DNA from 2 places in the Brevibacillus composti genome. Region 1 is predicted to be linked to the other one. Evidence: predicted binding sites of a transcription regulator. Region 1 holds the regulator's gene; the other holds the start of a gene.
The links. The regulator Rex, encoded in region 1, represses fermentation and respiration genes when NADH is low (regulators of the CRP and FNR family bind a similar motif). The targets are predictions, from matches to a motif close to TTGTGAAATATTTCACAA.

Region 1 (8,521 bases):
TGCTGAGGCAAGTTTATCAGGGGATGAAGGAGCAGCTGGGAGAGGAAGGGTATACGCTGCTCGGCCACGGCATCGACAGCAATAACCGGACCAAGCTGGTGCGGCTCTTTCAGCGGGAAGCCAAAACGGTGCTGCTCGGCACAAGCAGCTTTTGGGAAGGGGTGGACATCCCCGGAGAAGCCTTGAGCTGCCTGGTCATCGTCCGGCTGCCGTTTACCCCGCCCAATCACCCGGTCTACCAGGCACGGGCGGAGAGGCTCAAAGAGCGGGGCAAGAACGCTTTTATGTCGCTGGCATTGCCGCAGGCCGTCATCCAGTTCAAACAGGGCGTGGGACGCCTGATCCGCCATCACGAGGATCGCGGTGCCGTCATCGTACTCGATGCCCGGATCGTTGAATCTCGCTACGGCCGCTCCTTTTTAAAATCCCTGCCGCCGTTTGATGTGCGCACCGGTCCCTGGACTTCGCTGCGCGAAGAGATCCGTCCCTATCTGGAGGGCATGCAATCCTTGTCTGACTCATAAAATGAAGCAATAGTCTCTCAGGGATCTAGGTGATAAAATAAATGCTATGGAAAGCGGGAAGAGCTTGGCTGTTGGTGATGGCTGTCCTGATTTTGTTGCTGCCCGGCTGCTCGATCGACGACCATTTACAAAAAACGGTGAAGGTGGAGGACCCGTTCGCAAGTGAAGACGAGCGTGACTTTATCGGCCTTGTCATTTATTATCTGGAATTGGCGCATGGCGAAAGTATATTGATACGCTTGCCAAGCGGAAAGCACATGCTGGTCGATACCGGCAGTGCCGAAGATTGGCCGCGGTTATTTAAAGAATTGACAGATCGGCGCATCACCCGGCTGGAGTATGTCGTTCTGACCAATGATCAGCCGGAGCATGCGGGCGGCTTTGCTTTTTTGGCGGAGCGCTTTCCGATGGAAAAGGTGATATTGCCCAAGCTGATCGAGCTGCCCATCCAAAAGGCGACGATGCTCCGGCCGGGCAAACATGTGCAGACTGTGGTTGACGGAGATGTGGTCAAATTGGACAGCGAAGTCGTGATGGAGGTGCTCCATCCCAGCGAGCCGCTGTTTCTCTCGCCGCAGGACAATTCGCTGGTCTTCCAGCTGCGGCACGGGGAGCTGCCGTTTTTATTCGTCAGCGGGATCAATGAAAAAGCCGAGGGGCGGCTGCTGGAAAAGCATAAGGAGCGCTTGAAGGCGGCTGTCCTGAAGGTAGCCGATCAAGGCAGCAACCAGGCCACGACGCAGCCGTTTTTAAGCAGAGTAGACCCGCAGGTGGCCGTGATCTTGACCGCCCAGACCAAAGATGAGAGCCGCCTGGGCCAGGAAGAAGTGCTGGAGCGGCTGGGCGAGTCATGGGCGGAGACCTATCTCACCAGTCAGGACGGAACCATTGTCATCTTTTCCAACGGGAAGGATTACCGCATTTTGAAACGAAAAAAATAAGGAGGATCGACCGTACGTGGCCAAAAGTGAAAAGATTTCGGAAGCTGTAGTGCGTCGCTTGCCGATCTATCTGCGCTACCTAAGTTACTTGCAGCAAGTGGGCGTAGCGACGGTGTCCTCCCAGCAGATGGGCAAAAATCTGGATGTCAATCCGGCGCAGATCAGAAAAGATCTTTCCTCCTTTGGGGATTTCGGCAAAAAAGGGATCGGGTACGACGTCAACTATCTGGTGGAAAAAATCCGGCAGATTTTAAAGTTAAACGAAGAAATTCGGGTGGCATTGATCGGAGCGGGCCATTTGGGACACGCCATCAGCAACTACAATGCGCATGTGGAAGATTACATGCGGATCGCCGCCATCTTTGACAATGATCCGGCGAAATGCGGAAAAGTGCTGGCGGGCATCACGATTCAGCCGCTGGAAGAGCTGGTTGAAACCGTACAGCGCCAAAAGATCCGGCTGGCGATTATCACGGTACCGGCATCTGCCGCCCAGTCGGTGGCCAACCTTCTATTGGAAGCAGGGATTGAAGGCATTCTCAATTTTGCGCCGACCACGATCCGGGCGGACCGGGACGTGCGCATCCACTACGCAGACGTGACATCCAGCCTGCAGAGCCTTGCCTATTATTTAACATAGAGAACGGAGTGTGCGAATTGAACAAAAAGACAATCTTAACACATGCGACAGTAATCACCGTCAACGGACAAAACGAAGTGATTTCGGACGGGGCTGTCGGCTACGAAGGCAGTGTCATCACCTATGTCGGTCCGACTCCGGAAGATCTCAGCGGCTATGACGAAGTGATTGATCTCAAAGGAAACTATCTGCTCCCGGGACTGGTCAATACGCATGGCCACGTAGGAATGTCCCTGCTGCGCGGCTATGCGGATGACTTGCCGCTGCAGCAATGGCTGGAAGACAAGATGTGGCCCCTGGAGGCTCAATTCACGTCCGATCATGTGAAATGGGGCACATACATATCCTTGATCGAGATGATCCGAACCGGAACGACGACGTTCGTGGATATGTACGACCATATGGATGAAGTGGCAAAAGCGGTGGAAGCCTCCGGGATGAGAGCCAGACTCTGCCGGGGGATGATCGGGCTTTGCTCGGAGGAGGAGCGCGCGGCCAAGCTGCGCGAATCGGTCGCCTTTGCGCGCAATTGGCATAACCAGGCGGATGGACGGATCACGGTCATGATGGCGCCGCATGCTCCTTATACCTGCCCGCCATCGTTCATCAGCCAAATCGTGGATAAAGCGGAGGAGCTGGACCTGCCGATCCACATCCACATGTCGGAGACCGCATGGGAAGTTGGACAGAACGTGAAGGATTACGGCGTACGCCCGGTTGCCCACCTGGAGAATCTCGGTGTCTTCAATCGTCCGACACTGCTGGCTCATGCCGTTCATCTCACGGATGAAGAGATCGATGTCTTGGCAAACTATCAGGTAAAGGTGTCCCATAATGTCGTCAGCAACCTGAAGCTGGCCAGCGGTGTAGCCCCCGTGCCAAAAATGCTCGCCAAGGGGATCAGCGTATCGCTCGGAACGGACAGCAGTGCAAGCAACAACAACCTCAATCTGTTCGAGGAATTGAAGCTGGCAGCTATTCTGCACAAAGGCGTCAATCATGACCCTGTGGCTGTGCCAGCTGATGCCGCCTTGCGGATGGCGACGCGTTACGGTGCGGATGGCGTGTTTCAGGCTGAATCGCTGGGATCGATTGAGGTGGGCAAACAGGCCGACCTGATCGTCTTGAACAGCCACCAGGCGCATTTCCATCCTGCTCACGATCCGGTCTCCCACGTGGTGTACGCCGCCAATGGGCGCGACGTGACAGATACGATCGTGGCCGGCAGCTTCTTGATGCGCAACGGAGAACTGCTGACCGTGGATGAAGAACGCGCGATCTATGAAGTCAACCGCATGTTTCAACAGCTCAATCGCTAAAGGCAAAGTGCATGCGGGTGCTTGCAGGACGCGAGGCGAGTACGTGTGTAAGGAAAAGGCTCCTGCCCATGGGTGACAGGAGAAAAGAGTTGTGTAGGTGTAGGTAGAGAGATTTTGATTGGCCACCTTGCCGACTTATTTTCGCCATACTTCGGTGAGGGAGGTATGCCGAAATTCCAGTGTGGATGAGTGAGACGATGCTCGTAGAGGTGAAGATAATGCTGCCCACGAGACGCGATAATCCTGCAGCATCGCCCCTAAAAGGTCAGGAGATGTCGTTTGGTTTGACAGCTTCACGCGCTCACCTCCTCGGGGTGTACTTGTAGTATGGCCTCCCTGTGCCCGCGTATGTTTAGCAAGTTTTCCGTCCCGTTCTAAAACCTTCCCATCGTTCATACGCATAAGGAAAAACGGGGACAGGAGTGAAGGGACTTGTATCTGAAGCCCAAACAACTTTGGTGGTTGCCGACCATTTTTCTCGTCCTGTTTACCTTAGGCGCGCTGATTGGACAACTCCACAACCGCTTGGACATACAAGAGGCCTCCGTGATATCGCCCGCGCAGCGGGAGGAGGCCGACCGTCAGATGATCGCCAGCCTATTGGATCAACTGACCGGTGATCGGGAACGTGCGTTTTCCGTATTGATGAAGGAACATGTGTTGAGCGGCACATACAAAGGAGAACAATTTCACTTGAACGGCGATATCTCCGGCCACAGCTTCGAACTGGTGCGGGAGGATGAACAAGTGCAGGTAAAAATAGACGGCGAGCCCCAGGATCATCAGGGCTTGCCGTACTCCCTCTATACGCCGCATCAGCACGCGACCATCTTGAAGACCAAACTGAAGCATATCACTTTGCTTCCGGTAACGGACGGTTCGGGCCAAGGGTGGCAGGGCTATCGGCTGACGGTGCCCGCCCAGGAGATCACGGATTTGCTGGGACTTTGGCTGGGACCTTCGTTTTCGATTCAGGATCTGACCCCCCGCCTGGCCAAACAGATTGCGGTGGAATATCAATTATGGTACGATGGACCGACCCGTGAATTGCGGCAATTGGAAGTCTATTTGCAAATGGAGACCTCGGCCGGACTGAAACGGGATCAGCTTCGTTTTCAGTTATAGGGCGGAGGAGATAAAGGAGTTAGACCCGTGTATTGGAGAATCATCGCAGGAGTCTTTGCAATCTTGCTGGTCGTCGGCCTCAGCTCGGCTTACCACCTGGGATCGACAGTCGTGGGCAAGCAAAAAGACTTTGAAAGTCAGGTCAGACAATGGGTGCAAGAGCGTACGACGATCGCGCAGATCGCCACAATTGACGAGTACCGCGGCAAGGAATCCTACGCCGTCGTCACCGGAGTAAACAAGGCGGGCACGCCCGTGATCGTCTGGATGACTGCCGATACGATCGCCTTTGATACGATGGAGCGAATGGTGACGCGGGAAAGTGTAGAAGCGGCTGTGAAAAAGGGTTTTCCCCAGGGGGAAATCTATCGGATCGTCGCGGGCATTGACGGGGAGAAACGCTTCTGGGAAGTGACGGTCCGCGACGAGGAAGGCCGCTTCCACTATTTGCATTACGATCTGTATACAGGCGCCTTGCTCACCTCCTATGTCATCCACTCGTAAAGATTGCGGATTCGCAAGCGGAATAGAAAAGCTCTTCCGATCAGGAGGGGCTTTTTTCGTTTCCATCCAACAACTGTAAGGAAAAAATGATAGACGGATATGATATACTGGAGCCGTTGACTCGGTTGAACGAAAGGTATTGTAGAATAGGAGGAGAAGCTGTGCAATTGCGTAAGAATGCCATTGGACTCTCATTGCTGGCGACGCTGATTCTCTTGTTCGGCGGTTGGTTCTTGTACCAAAAACTTGAGGTAGAACAGCCAATCCGCGACCAGATTGGCCGTTTTCAATCTGCTGAGCTGGTAGAATTGCATGCGGGCAAGCACAATATTCACATAGATTTGAAAGTGACAAACCCGGAGCTGTTTCCGCAGGAATACCGTCAATTGCTGAAGGAAGCGAAAGAGCTTGCGGGGAACAAACAGATTGAAGTGACACTGGCCAACCAATCGGAGGAGCTGGAACAGGTCTGGATGAAGGGGCTTTTCTCGTTTACGGAAGCCGTAGATTTGCACCAGTACAGCCGCATCCCGCAAATGGTGAGCGAATGGAAAGAGGCGTATAAGCTGGATCAGGCGCTGGCGCAGATGGATGGCGAACATGTGTACGTGTACCTCAAGCGGGGGAATGAAGACTATTACGCGATCATTCCGCGTGTCGCAGAGAGTGAGGTGATCGCCCGTGGGTAAAGAAATCCTGATCGGTGTCATCCCTGCAGTGCTGGTATTTCTCTTGTTCCTGGGGATCAATATCACGCCGTTTATCGTCTTTGCTGTCGTCCTGACGGCGCTCTTTTTCCTGATCAACCGCCAGGGTCAGGGCAATCTGTCTATCGGCGGCAAGGGGAAAGCAAAGCACGTCGTCCCCAAATCGACTGTGCAGTTTGCGGAGATCGGCGGGCAGGAAAGAGCCAAAAACGAATTGATGGAAGCGCTCGATTTCCTGAAGCACAAGGATCAGATCGCCCAATACGGCATTCGTCCGCTGAAAGGCGTGCTGCTGACAGGACCTCCGGGTACGGGCAAAACGCTGATGGCCAAAGCTGCCGCCAACTATACCAATTCCGCATTTGTCGCTGCATCCGGCTCCCAATTCGTCGAGATGTACGTTGGGGTTGGTGCCCAGCGCGTGCGCGACCTGTTTAAAGAGGTCAAAGCGCTGGCAGAGAAAAACGGGCAGGACAGCGGGATCATTTTCATCGACGAGATCGATGTCATCGGTGGAAAGCGAGACGGACAGCAGCAGCGCGAGTACGATCAGACGCTGAACCAGCTGTTGACCGAGATGGATGGGATTGGGACGAGTGAAAAGCCGCGCATTCTGATAATTGCGGCCACCAACCGGAAGGATATGCTGGACGCGGCGCTGCTTCGTCCGGGCCGTTTTGACCGGCACATCAGCGTCGATTTGCCGGACAAGACAGCGCGGGAGCAGATTCTCGCGATCCATACCAAAAATAAACCGCTCGCGCCCGATGTCTCGCTGGAGCAGGTGGCCCAAGAGACATTCGGCTTTTCCGGCGCACAGCTGGAGAGCGTTGCCAATGAGGCAGCCATCTACGCCATGCGTGAAAAGAGTGCGAGCATCGAAGCCCGCCATTTTGCCTACGCTGTAGACAAGGTGATGCTGGGTGAAAAGGTAGACAGAGAAGCGTCGGGCGAAGAAAAGAGACGCGTCGCCTTGCATGAACTGGGCCATGCCATCATGAGCGAAATCGTCCGCCCGGGATCGGTCTCCCAGGTGACGCTGAGCCCGCGGGGCAAAGCGCTGGGGTACGTGCGGCAAAATCCGATGGAAGACCGTTATCTCTATACCAAGGACGCTTTGGAAAAACAGATCATGGTCTGTCTCGGCGGAGCCGTCGCGGAAGAAATCTACTACGGCGGCCGCAGCACCGGCTCGAAAAACGACTTTGAGCAGGCGCTGAACATGGCGCAGGAAATCGTGCAGAGCGGGATGTCTCGCCTCGGCATCGTCCATGTGGGGTATATCGCCAAGGACCGCATCCACGATGAAGTAAACTTCCTCCTGGAAGAGCTGCTGGAGAAGACGCGCGATTTGCTGGGCAAGCACGATCCCGTCTTCCGGCAAGGCCTTGAGACACTGATGGAAGCGGAAGTTCTGCAGGGGGACGAATTCCGCAGCCTGTTGAAACAATATTCTCCCACCACACAGGAGCTGGCAGGATAATGCCGGCTCTTTTTTCTTGTGCGCCACGCATGGCGACTAACTAGGCGGTGAAAGTCCGCTGTGGGGGCTGGTAGTGGCCAACCACTAGCCAAGAGCAAGGGTGTCCACCGTGAGGTGGAATCTGAAGGAAGCTGGAGGCAAAATCCCGGCCCGAGGAACACGAACATCATCAGGCATATGGAATGGGACAAGCTTGCGAGACAAAGCAAAGTCCAATACACTACACGGACATTCCGGTGTAAATGATGCGGGTATATGGGAGGAAAGTGAGTCGTCTTACCGTGGGAGGTCTCATGGACGTGAGAAGATGACATTCGAATCACGGTTGAAACAAGATTTATCATGAGAAGTCAGCAGACGCCATAGTACCTCGAGCAGTCGACGGCTTGAGGGAAGGGCTGAACCTTAGGAGGTGGTCGTCAATGAATGTTACCGAAACAGGAGATAAGGGCAGCCAACTTCCAACGGAAGGCTCACCGCAAAAGAATAGTGCGGAACACGAAGGATATGCGGGAGTGCACGTTCCTGAGAGGATAGCTGAAACCGACGACACCAACGCAAACGAGTCGAAGGAAAGGTTACTTGAGAAAATCATAAGCAGAGACAATTTGAACGAAGCGTTCAAAAGAGTCAAAGCGAATAAAGGTTCACACGGAATCGACGGGATGGGCGTAGATGAACTTCTACAATATCTCAAAGAAAACGGTGAAACCATCAAGGAACAAATCCTGGCGGGCAGATATCGCCCAAATCCCGTTCGAAGGGTAGAAATCCCAAAAGAGAACGGAAAGAAAAGAAACCTGGGCATCCCAACGGTGGTTGATCGAGTAATCCAGCAGGCAATTGCACAAATGCTCACGCCGATCTATGAGCAACAGTTCTCGGACAACAGCTTCGGGTTCCGACCCAAACGAAGTGCCCACCAAGCCATAAGGCGCAGCCAGCAATATATTCAGGAAGGCTACCGCTATGTTGTGGATATGGATCTAGAGAAATACTTTGACACCGTCAACCAAAGCAAGCTCATTGAAGTACTCTCAAGAACGATTAAGGACGGACGAGTCATTTCACTAATTCATAAATATCTTCGGGCAGGAGTTGTCGTGAAGCACAAGTTTGAGGAAACAGAAGTCGGCGTACCGCAGGGCGGGAATCTGAGTCCAATTCTCAGTAATATCATGCTGAATGAGTTGGACAAGGAGCTGGAGAAGAGAGGACACAAGTTTGTGCGATACGCAGATGATTTACTCATCTTCTGCAAGAGCAGACGAAGTGCCG
Region 2 (8,521 bases), 1.9 Mb from region 1:
TTGGCGCCTGCCCGGTACAGCTTGTCAATCGTGCGGCTGACATTGACCGTATTTCCCGGAATGGGCGAAGCCGAAATGATCACGGTGTCCTCCGGGTAGATCGTGACGCTGCGGTGCGAACCGGAAGCGATCCTCGTCAGGGCCGCCATCGGCTCGCCCTGGCTGCCTGTGCAGATGATCAGCACCTGGTTGTCCGCGTAGTTGTCGATGTGCTTGATGTCGATCAGCATGCCCTCCGGCATGGTGATGTAGCCCAGCTCTTGTCCGATCAGAAAAACCTTCTCCATGCTGCGGCCGATCACGGCTACTTTGCGGTTGCATTCGGCGGCGGCATCCACGACTTGCTGCAAGCGGTGCACGTTGGACGCGAAGGTGGCCAGGATAATCCGTCCCTTCGCCTTTTGCACCACATCCAAAATGCCTTCGCCCACGGTCCGCTCCGACATGGTGAAGCCGTAGCGTTCGCTGTTGGTGCTGTCGGAGAGGAGCGCCAGCACATCCCCCGAGCTGCCGATCCGGGCGATTTTGCCGTACTCCGTGGTTTTCCCGACCGGGGTCATATCGAACTTGAAGTCTCCCGTGTGGATGACCATGCCTTCCGGTGTATGCAGCACCACGCCATAAGAATCCGGGATGCTGTGGTTGGTCCGGAAGAACGATGCCTTCATGTGCTGGAAGGGGATCTCCGTATCCTCCGAAATCGGGATCATGGTCACATCATTTTGCATCCGATGCTCTTCCAGCTTTGCCTTCACCAAGCCCAGGGTAAGACGTCCGCCGTAGATCGGCACCTTGATTTGCTTCAGGACATACGGAATGGCTCCGATGTGGTCCTCATGGCCGTGCGTCAGCAACAGCGCCTTGATTTTATGCTGGTTGGCCACCAGATACGAAACGTCCGGGATGACCAAGTCGATTCCAAACATCTCGTTTTCGGGGAATTTCACCCCGCAATCGATGATCACGATCTCGTCTTCGTACTCGACACAGTACATATTTTTTCCGATTTCGCCGAGACCGCCCATCGCGAAAATCTTTACGTCACTCAATCTGCTTTCCTCCTACCTCAACGTGCATGTTTTGTTGGAAACCCGAACCAATGCATGCCACTTCTATTGTATCACAACGCGAGGGGTTCTTTTCATGTTGACTTGCTAAATTTCAGGACCAGACAGCGCCGCGTCTGCCGGCCATTTGCATAATATTTCTACATAACCTCGGCGCCATACCTGCCGCAGCCTCTTCCTCGGCACACCCTCTCTATTTCGCCCCCTCCCTCGCCCTACTGGCCGAACGCTTTTTACGGATAGCGAAAAATCCCTCAGGAGGCAAAAGCAAGACCGCTTCCGCTCCTGAGGGATGGCTGATTCCGTTCGCGCCAGCCGGCCGCGAACGCCCTATTTCTTTTTATTTAGCCAACTGCTTCATCTCTTGCAGGATCAAATCCATGTCCATATCGGATGCCATGCCGTACGCCCGGCGCATGCTCCCATCCTTGTCGACCAGGAAGATCCGGGCGGTATGGGCGAAGGAGCCGTCCGGCTGCTTCAATGTGGCCATGCCGAAGTCTTTGGTCACGGTGGCAATCTCAGCCTCTTCGCCCCGCAGGAAATACCAGCCGCTAAAATCGACGTTGAACTGCTCGGCGTATTTTTGCAGGACCTCCGGCGTGTCTCGCTCGGGGTCAAACGTAATCGTGACAAACTCCACCTTGCTGCCAAAGAGTCCTTCTGCTTTCAATTGCTCCTGCAGCTTGGACATATTGAAAGTGGTCGCCGGGCAGATGTCCGGACAATGGGTAAACATGAATTCTACCAACCGCACTTTTTTATTGTGCTCGTAAAAGTTGTAAGCAGAGCCGTCAATGCTGTCCAAAGTAAAATCGTTCATCTGCTTCAAGACAGGAATCTGGCTCTTTTGCCAATATTGATAGCCAAACACGCCGACGATCAGCAGCGCCAGCACTCCGGCTGCGATGACAAACCAGTACCGCTGCCAAAAGGATGGCTGCTCTCGAGTCACTTCACTCACAATATCCCTCTCCCTGTACAGTCTCTCTATTCGACCTCTTTTTCTCCCGGCCAGGCCAGCATGCCGCCTACCATATTGGCCGCGTCAAAGCCCAGACTGGTCAAATACTCGGTCGCCATATGGCTGCGTGCGCCGCTGCGGCATACCAGCACGACGGGCACGTCCTTATCCAACTCATCTGTCTGATGAGGCAAAAAGCCGAGCGGAATCAGTCTCGCCTCTTTGATATGGCCGGCGTTCCACTCTTCTACTTCGCGCACATCCACTACCTGCAGCTTCTCGTTGGCTGCCAGCTTTTCCATCAGTTCCTGCGGGGTTATTTCCTTTACGCCTTGATCGCTCATCTGCTATAGCCTCCTGTATTTGGGGGTATTCACTGGATATCATGTCTTCCATCATACCATACCGCAGGACTATTTTTGAATCGGACGGCCCTGCACGTACTTGGCGTCAAACAGGAACAGCTTCAAGAGCAGAACCAGAGACGGAATCAAGAGGAAAAGACCGGCGATCAAGCCGATGACCAGCGCCTGCCCCATGGCCGGACTGTTGATGCTGTCCGTAATCGTGACATAGGGGTAGAGCAGGTACGGCAGATGAGCGTTGCCGTAGCCGAAAAAGGCGAAGGCGAACTGCAGCATGACCAGGATGAACGCCCAGCCGTAGCTGCGCTTTTTCAACTGCAGGGCCAAGGCGCCGCAAAAGCTGGCAAACGACAGCAGAAACAGCCAGCTCACGTCCATCATCTTGTCAAAATGCTCGGGGTTGTGCCGATGGATCGAGAGAAAGACCAGGAAGCTGGCAAAGATCGTCGGCAAGCTCCAGGCGATGGCAAACGAGCGCAGCAGCTTGACCGCGGCGGTATCCTGGGCCCGCTTGGCGTAAAAGGTGAGGAAGCTCGCGCTGATGTAGAGCACGCTGACCAGCGCCAGCGCCACGACCGCCCACGAATAGGAGCTGGTGAGCAGCTTGCCCATATTCAGGACGATCTCTCCGCCAGCGGTCTGCTCGATATAGCCCCCTTCAGAGATGGTCAGGACCGTCGACAGCGAGGCTGGAATAAACAGGCCGGTCACCCCGTAGACGAACAGGTAGGCGGTGCTGTTCCGCGCTCCGTAATGGGCAAAGGCGTAGAAGGAGCCGCGCAGCGACTGCAGGATGAGAAAGATGCTCCCCGGCACCAGCAGGGCGGTTCCGTAGTAGTAGGCGGTATCCGGGAAAAAGCCGATCAACCCGACCATGAAGAAGATCAGAAATACGTTGGTCACCTCCCATACCGGCGACAGATAACGCTCGATGATCGCGCTGACGATGTGGTCGCGGCGGGTAATCTTGCAGAAAAACGAGAAGAACCCGGCGCCAAAGTCAATCGACGCGACGATAATGTAGCCGTACAGAAAGATCCACAGCACCGTAATCGCCAATGTTTCCAGAGACATGTCATTCCCTCCCTTCCGTTACTTGAGCTCCAGCTCCACCGGCTTGTTTTTAAACATACGCTTCAGCACCAGCGAGCAGACGATTGCCAGGAACGCGTACAAGAGGCTGAACAAAATCAGCATCTCCCCGACATTGTCTGCGGTCGTGGCCGCATGCTGGGTCTTCATGTAGCCGACGAGAATCCACGGCTGCCGGCCAATTTCGGAGAAAATCCACCCCAGCTCGATCGCCAGCATGGCCAGCGGAGCGCCCCAGAAGATGGCGTGGAGCAGCGCGCGGGGCACCTGCCCCTTTTTCCAGCGGCGCACGGCAAAGTAGAGAATCGGCACCGCCACCATGTACATCCCGATCAGGACCATGCCGTCAAAGAGATAGTGGATGAAAAGCGGCGGCCACAGCTCGCGCGGAATCTGATCCAGCCCCATTACCTCGCCGTTCGGCGATCCGGTCGCCAGGATGCTGAGCGCAAAAGGCAGCTTCAAAGCGCTTTTCACCTCCAGTGTCTCCGGGTCCAGCACCCCGCCCAGAATCAGCTCGGCCTGCGGCTTCGTCTCAAAATGCCACTCGGCGGCCGCCAGTTTGGCCGGTTGGTACTTTGCCAGATACTTTCCGGCGAAATCGCCGTACAAAGCGGTGCCAAAGGAGAACAAGAGCGCCAGCGCGACAGTGAAAGTAAGGGCCTTGCGGTGGTACTCATGGGCATGGCCTTTCAGCAACTTCCAGGCCGCAATCGCTGCCAGCACAAAGGCGGACGTGGCATACGAAGAGAGGATCATATGGCCCGCTTTGGTCGGTGTGGCGGGGTTGAACATCGCCGCCAGCGGCTGCACGTCGACGATCGTCCCGTCCACCAGGGTAAAGCCTTGGGGCGCGTTCATAAACGCATTCACGGTCATGATAAAAAAAGCGGACGCGGTCGAGCCGATGACGACCGGGATTGAGAACAGCCAGTGAATGTACGGGTTTTTAAAACGGTCCCAGGTATACAGGTAGATGCCCAAAAAAATCGCTTCAAAGAAAAAGGCAAAGGTCTCTAAAAACAGGGGCAGCGCGATCGCCTCTCCGGCTACCTTCATAAAGCTTGGCCACAATAGACTGAGCTGCATCCCGATGCACGTCCCCGTCACGACACCGACCGCTACCGTGACCGTAAAGCCTTTCACCCAGCGGCGTGCCATTAGGATATACATCGGGTCTTTGCGCCGGATGCCCAGCCACTCCGCGATCGAAATGATAATCGGAATCCCGACGCCCAAGGCCGCGAAAATGATGTGAAAGCCCAGGGTCAAAGACGTCAGGATGCGAGCGAGCATGGTATTGTCCAGTTCCATCGTTGTCTCCCCTTCCCGAAAAACAACTTATTCACTATGCATATGTGTGAATGTGATCACAATCACTTTTATTATATGGCTCCCGGGGGCCACAGGTTGTGAACAAGGGAGGACGAATTAGTTACGGATTCGGGGCGAATTGGTTACGGAAAAAAGGCGGAATGACAATTTGTTATTTTTACATACCTATTTACGAAAAGTAATTTATTTTTACTTATTCAGTAATGTATAATCGCCTTGTATCTAATTAGGAAAAGGAGGTTGGAAAGATGGCAGCTTGTGGATGCGGACAAACCAAGAATCCTAGTATGAGTAAAATGTTCGTGGGCAAACCGAAAAGAAATTTTTGAAGAAAAATCAGTTGGAGGGTATAGAAAAGGGCTTCTCTTCTTGGTAAAGTGTAAAGCGCCAAAACCAAACACACCAAGGAGGAGAAACCCTGTGAGCAAGTTTACCACGGAATTTCCCACAATGAAAGAGCTTGAAACGTTGTTGTTTCGAACGTTGCAGGAACAGTTCGCTGCCGGTATGGCTTATATTTTGGAAGCGTTGGACGAGTATCTGATGCATCAACGGGATCATTCACGCTTTCGGCTGAAGGACCAACGAGAAGTCCAGATCGACACGCTCTTTGGTACGGTTCGATTCAAACGGCGATTGTATCAGGATCGCGTGAAGGGTCAACATGTGTATTTGTTGGATCGTATGCTGGCCTTTGACGGGCGGGAGAAGCTAAGCCCGTTTTTGGAAGAGATAGCGATCGAATTTGCTAGCCAAGGCCCCTCGTACCGGGACAGCGCAAAACGCTTGGAAGCGTTACTGGGGTATCGGGTACTGAGCCATGAGGCCATTCGGGACAAACTAATCACGCGGGTTGAACAAGCATCAACCATCGTGTCGAAAGCGACCCGAAGGTCGGTTCGCGTATTGTTTGTGGAAGTGGATGGACTTTACACCTCATTGCAGAGGCAACGCCAGCGGGGAATGGAAAATCGAATGGCGATTGTGCACGAAGGATGGGAACAAGAGGGGGACCGAGTGCGGCTTAGGTCGAAACGCCATTACCTGCATACGACGAAGGGAGAGTTCTGGGAAGGGTTTGGCGACTTTCTGGTTCGTCATTACGACATGGATGAAAACACATGGATCGTAGTCAATGGGGATGGGGCCAATTGGATTGGAGAATGCGAATCCTACTTTCACCGCTGTATTTACACACTGGATCGCTTTCATGTGGCGCGAGAATTGCGCCGATTCCTGGGTCAGTTGCCAGAGACGTGGCAGACGGTAAGGCAGGCGTTGGCGGCCTTTGAAGCGGATATCTTGCTGGCGACAGTAGAGTCCGTACCGGAGGAAAAGATTCTGGAAGAGCACCGGAACGAATGGCGGAAATACGTGGCCTATTTACGGCGGCATCGAAGGCATCTTATCGACTATCGAAAGGTTCTGGGTGAAGCTGGTATCGACACGACGGGCATGCGTCCAATGGGGAGTGCGGAAGCGCAAATGCGGGTGATGGCAAAAAGGACCAAACGAGGCGGCTACAGTTGGAGTGTACGGGGAGTACAAGCGATGTTGCGAGCCATTATGGCACGACAAGAGGGAAGTCGTTTGAGCGGCCAGGCGATAGCGAAGAAGCAAGTGTTACAGCCCAACCCAATGGTCCGAGTGAAGGACTTGCTACGGGAAGTGAAAGAGCAGGCAAAAGGCTATATAAACGGGACGATCCGCCTGTTGCACGGGCCATATCAAAGCAGCCCTACCGGGCTGGCCTTAAAAGCCCTTCGCGGATGAGGCAAAAATCGAGTGGAAGAAAGGAATCATACAAAAATAAAACGCTTTCAAGAAGAGGAAACCAGAAGTCTTATTTTGGAGACAAAAAAATCCTGCCCACTATGGCTTGACTCACACAGAATCCTAATGGAAATTGCGATGGTACACACACAACGATTAAAAAAGACGAAGGCATGGAGCGGAGTACATATCCGCTGCTGACTCACAGACAGAAGGGAGATCTGACAAAGATCTCCCTTTTTTAAATCACGAAAATCCACCCATATTAGTCGGGAATATTTGATTGACCTCTCGTCTTCGCCGCACTATAATAGCAGATAAGCAAGATTAGAAAATTTCAAACATTTCATCAAGAGTGGTGGAGGGACAGGCCCGATGAAACCCGGCAACCTGCGGTCGATCCGCATGGTGCCAATTCCTGCAGAATCAGTGATTCTGAGAGATGAAGCCGCGCGGTATGCCCGAAGCCTTTTCCCTCTCAGGAAAAGGCTTTGTTTTTTCTAAATACAAATGGATGAGAGGAAGAGATGACCATGTCAGATCAAAAACAGTGGAAGCCGGAAACCCTTGCCCTGCACGGAGGACAGCAGGTGGATCCTGTCACGGGATCACGGGCCGTGCCCATCTACCAGACGACCTCGTACGTATTCCGCGATACCGAACATGCCGCCAATCTGTTCGCGCTGAAGGAATTCGGCAACATCTACACCCGCATCATGAATCCCACCCAGGATGTTTTCGAGCAGCGTGTCGCCCTGCTGGAGGGCGGCGTCGGCGCGCTGGCCACATCCTCCGGGCAAGCGGCGATTACGTTTGCCATTTTGAATATCGCAGGAGCCGGCGATGAGATCGTCTCTTCCAGCCATCTGTACGGCGGCACCTACAATCTGTTTGCCCATACGCTGTCGAAGCTGGGGATTACGGTCCATTTCGTAGACCCGTCTGATCCCGAAAATTTCCGGGCGAAAATCAACGAGAAAACCAAAGCCCTCTTCACCGAGACGATTGGCAACCCGCGAATCGACGTCGCCGATCTGGAAGCCATCGCCGCCATCGCTCATGAAAACGGCGTTCCGTTGATCGTTGACAATACCTTCGCGACGCCATTGCTCTGCCGTCCGTTTGACCATGGCGCCGACATCGTGGTTCACTCCACGACGAAATTCATCGGTGGTCACGGCACCGCGATCGGCGGAATCATCGTCGATTCCGGCAAATTTGACTGGAACAACGGCAAATTCCCTGGACTGACCACGCCGGACCCGAGCTATCACGGCGTCGTCTTTACCGAAGCGGTCGGCCCGCTGGCCTACATCATCAAGGCCCGCGTACAGCTTCAGCGCGACATCGGCGCTGCTGTCGCACCGTTTAACGCCTTTTTGTTCCTGCAAGGACTGGAGACGCTGCATCTGCGTATGGAGCGTCACAGCCAAAATACGTTGGCTGTGGCCCGTTTCCTGCAGGATCATCCGGCTGTGGAATGGGTCAATTACCCCGGTCTGGAAAGCAGCCCGTACTACCCGCTCACTCAAAAATACTTGCCAAAAGGCGCAGGCGCCCTCCTCACCTTCGGCATTCGCGGCGGCGTCGAGGAAGGGAAAAAGCTGATCGAATCCCTCCAGCTTTTCTCCCATCTGGCCAACGTCGGCGATTCCAAATCACTGGTCATCCACCCGGCGAGCACCACGCACCAGCAGATGACCGCGGAAGAGCAGCTCGCTGCAGGTGTGACGCCCGGGCTGATTCGCCTCTCCATCGGCACGGAGGCGATCGACGATATTATTGGCGATTTGGAGCAGGCTTTGCAGGCGGCGGTTACCGCCAAGAGCGTCCAATAAAAGAGGAAGGCTTCGCGAGCTTTGGGCGGAGCCTTCCCCTCACGCAAAAACACACCTCCTTCCGGCTTTGTGCCGGCGAGCGGAGGT

Region 2: JD108_RS02325 (cytochrome ubiquinol oxidase subunit I) is a predicted target of Rex. The motif match lies at 4,847-4,864, and genes of this name have one in related genera.

What each region holds. Positions count from the first base shown of each region.
Region 1 covers NZ_CP066308.1:2,366,176-2,374,696, reverse strand. The annotation lists gene JD108_RS12215 (helicase C-terminal domain-containing protein) at 1-524, shown strand, start outside; gene JD108_RS12210 (ComEC/Rec2 family competence protein) at 566-1,465, shown strand; gene JD108_RS12205 (redox-sensing transcriptional repressor Rex) at 1,482-2,105, shown strand; gene JD108_RS12200 (amidohydrolase) at 2,123-3,424, shown strand; gene JD108_RS12195 (hypothetical protein) at 3,857-4,549, shown strand; gene JD108_RS12190 (cell wall elongation regulator TseB-like domain-containing protein) at 4,577-5,053, shown strand; gene JD108_RS12185 (hypothetical protein) at 5,215-5,742, shown strand; gene JD108_RS12180 (AAA family ATPase) at 5,735-7,243, shown strand; gene ltrA (group II intron reverse transcriptase/maturase) at 7,666-8,521, shown strand, end outside.
Region 2 covers NZ_CP066308.1:427,305-435,825, reverse strand. The annotation lists gene rnjA (ribonuclease J1) at 1-1,049, opposite strand, end outside; gene JD108_RS02340 (SCO family protein) at 1,408-2,031, opposite strand; gene JD108_RS02335 (rhodanese-like domain-containing protein) at 2,058-2,375, opposite strand; gene JD108_RS02330 (cytochrome d ubiquinol oxidase subunit II) at 2,445-3,470, opposite strand; gene JD108_RS02325 (cytochrome ubiquinol oxidase subunit I) at 3,489-4,802, opposite strand; gene JD108_RS02320 (ISLre2 family transposase) at 5,244-6,596, shown strand; SAM riboswitch class I at 6,940-7,045, shown strand; gene JD108_RS02315 (homocysteine synthase) at 7,130-8,434, shown strand.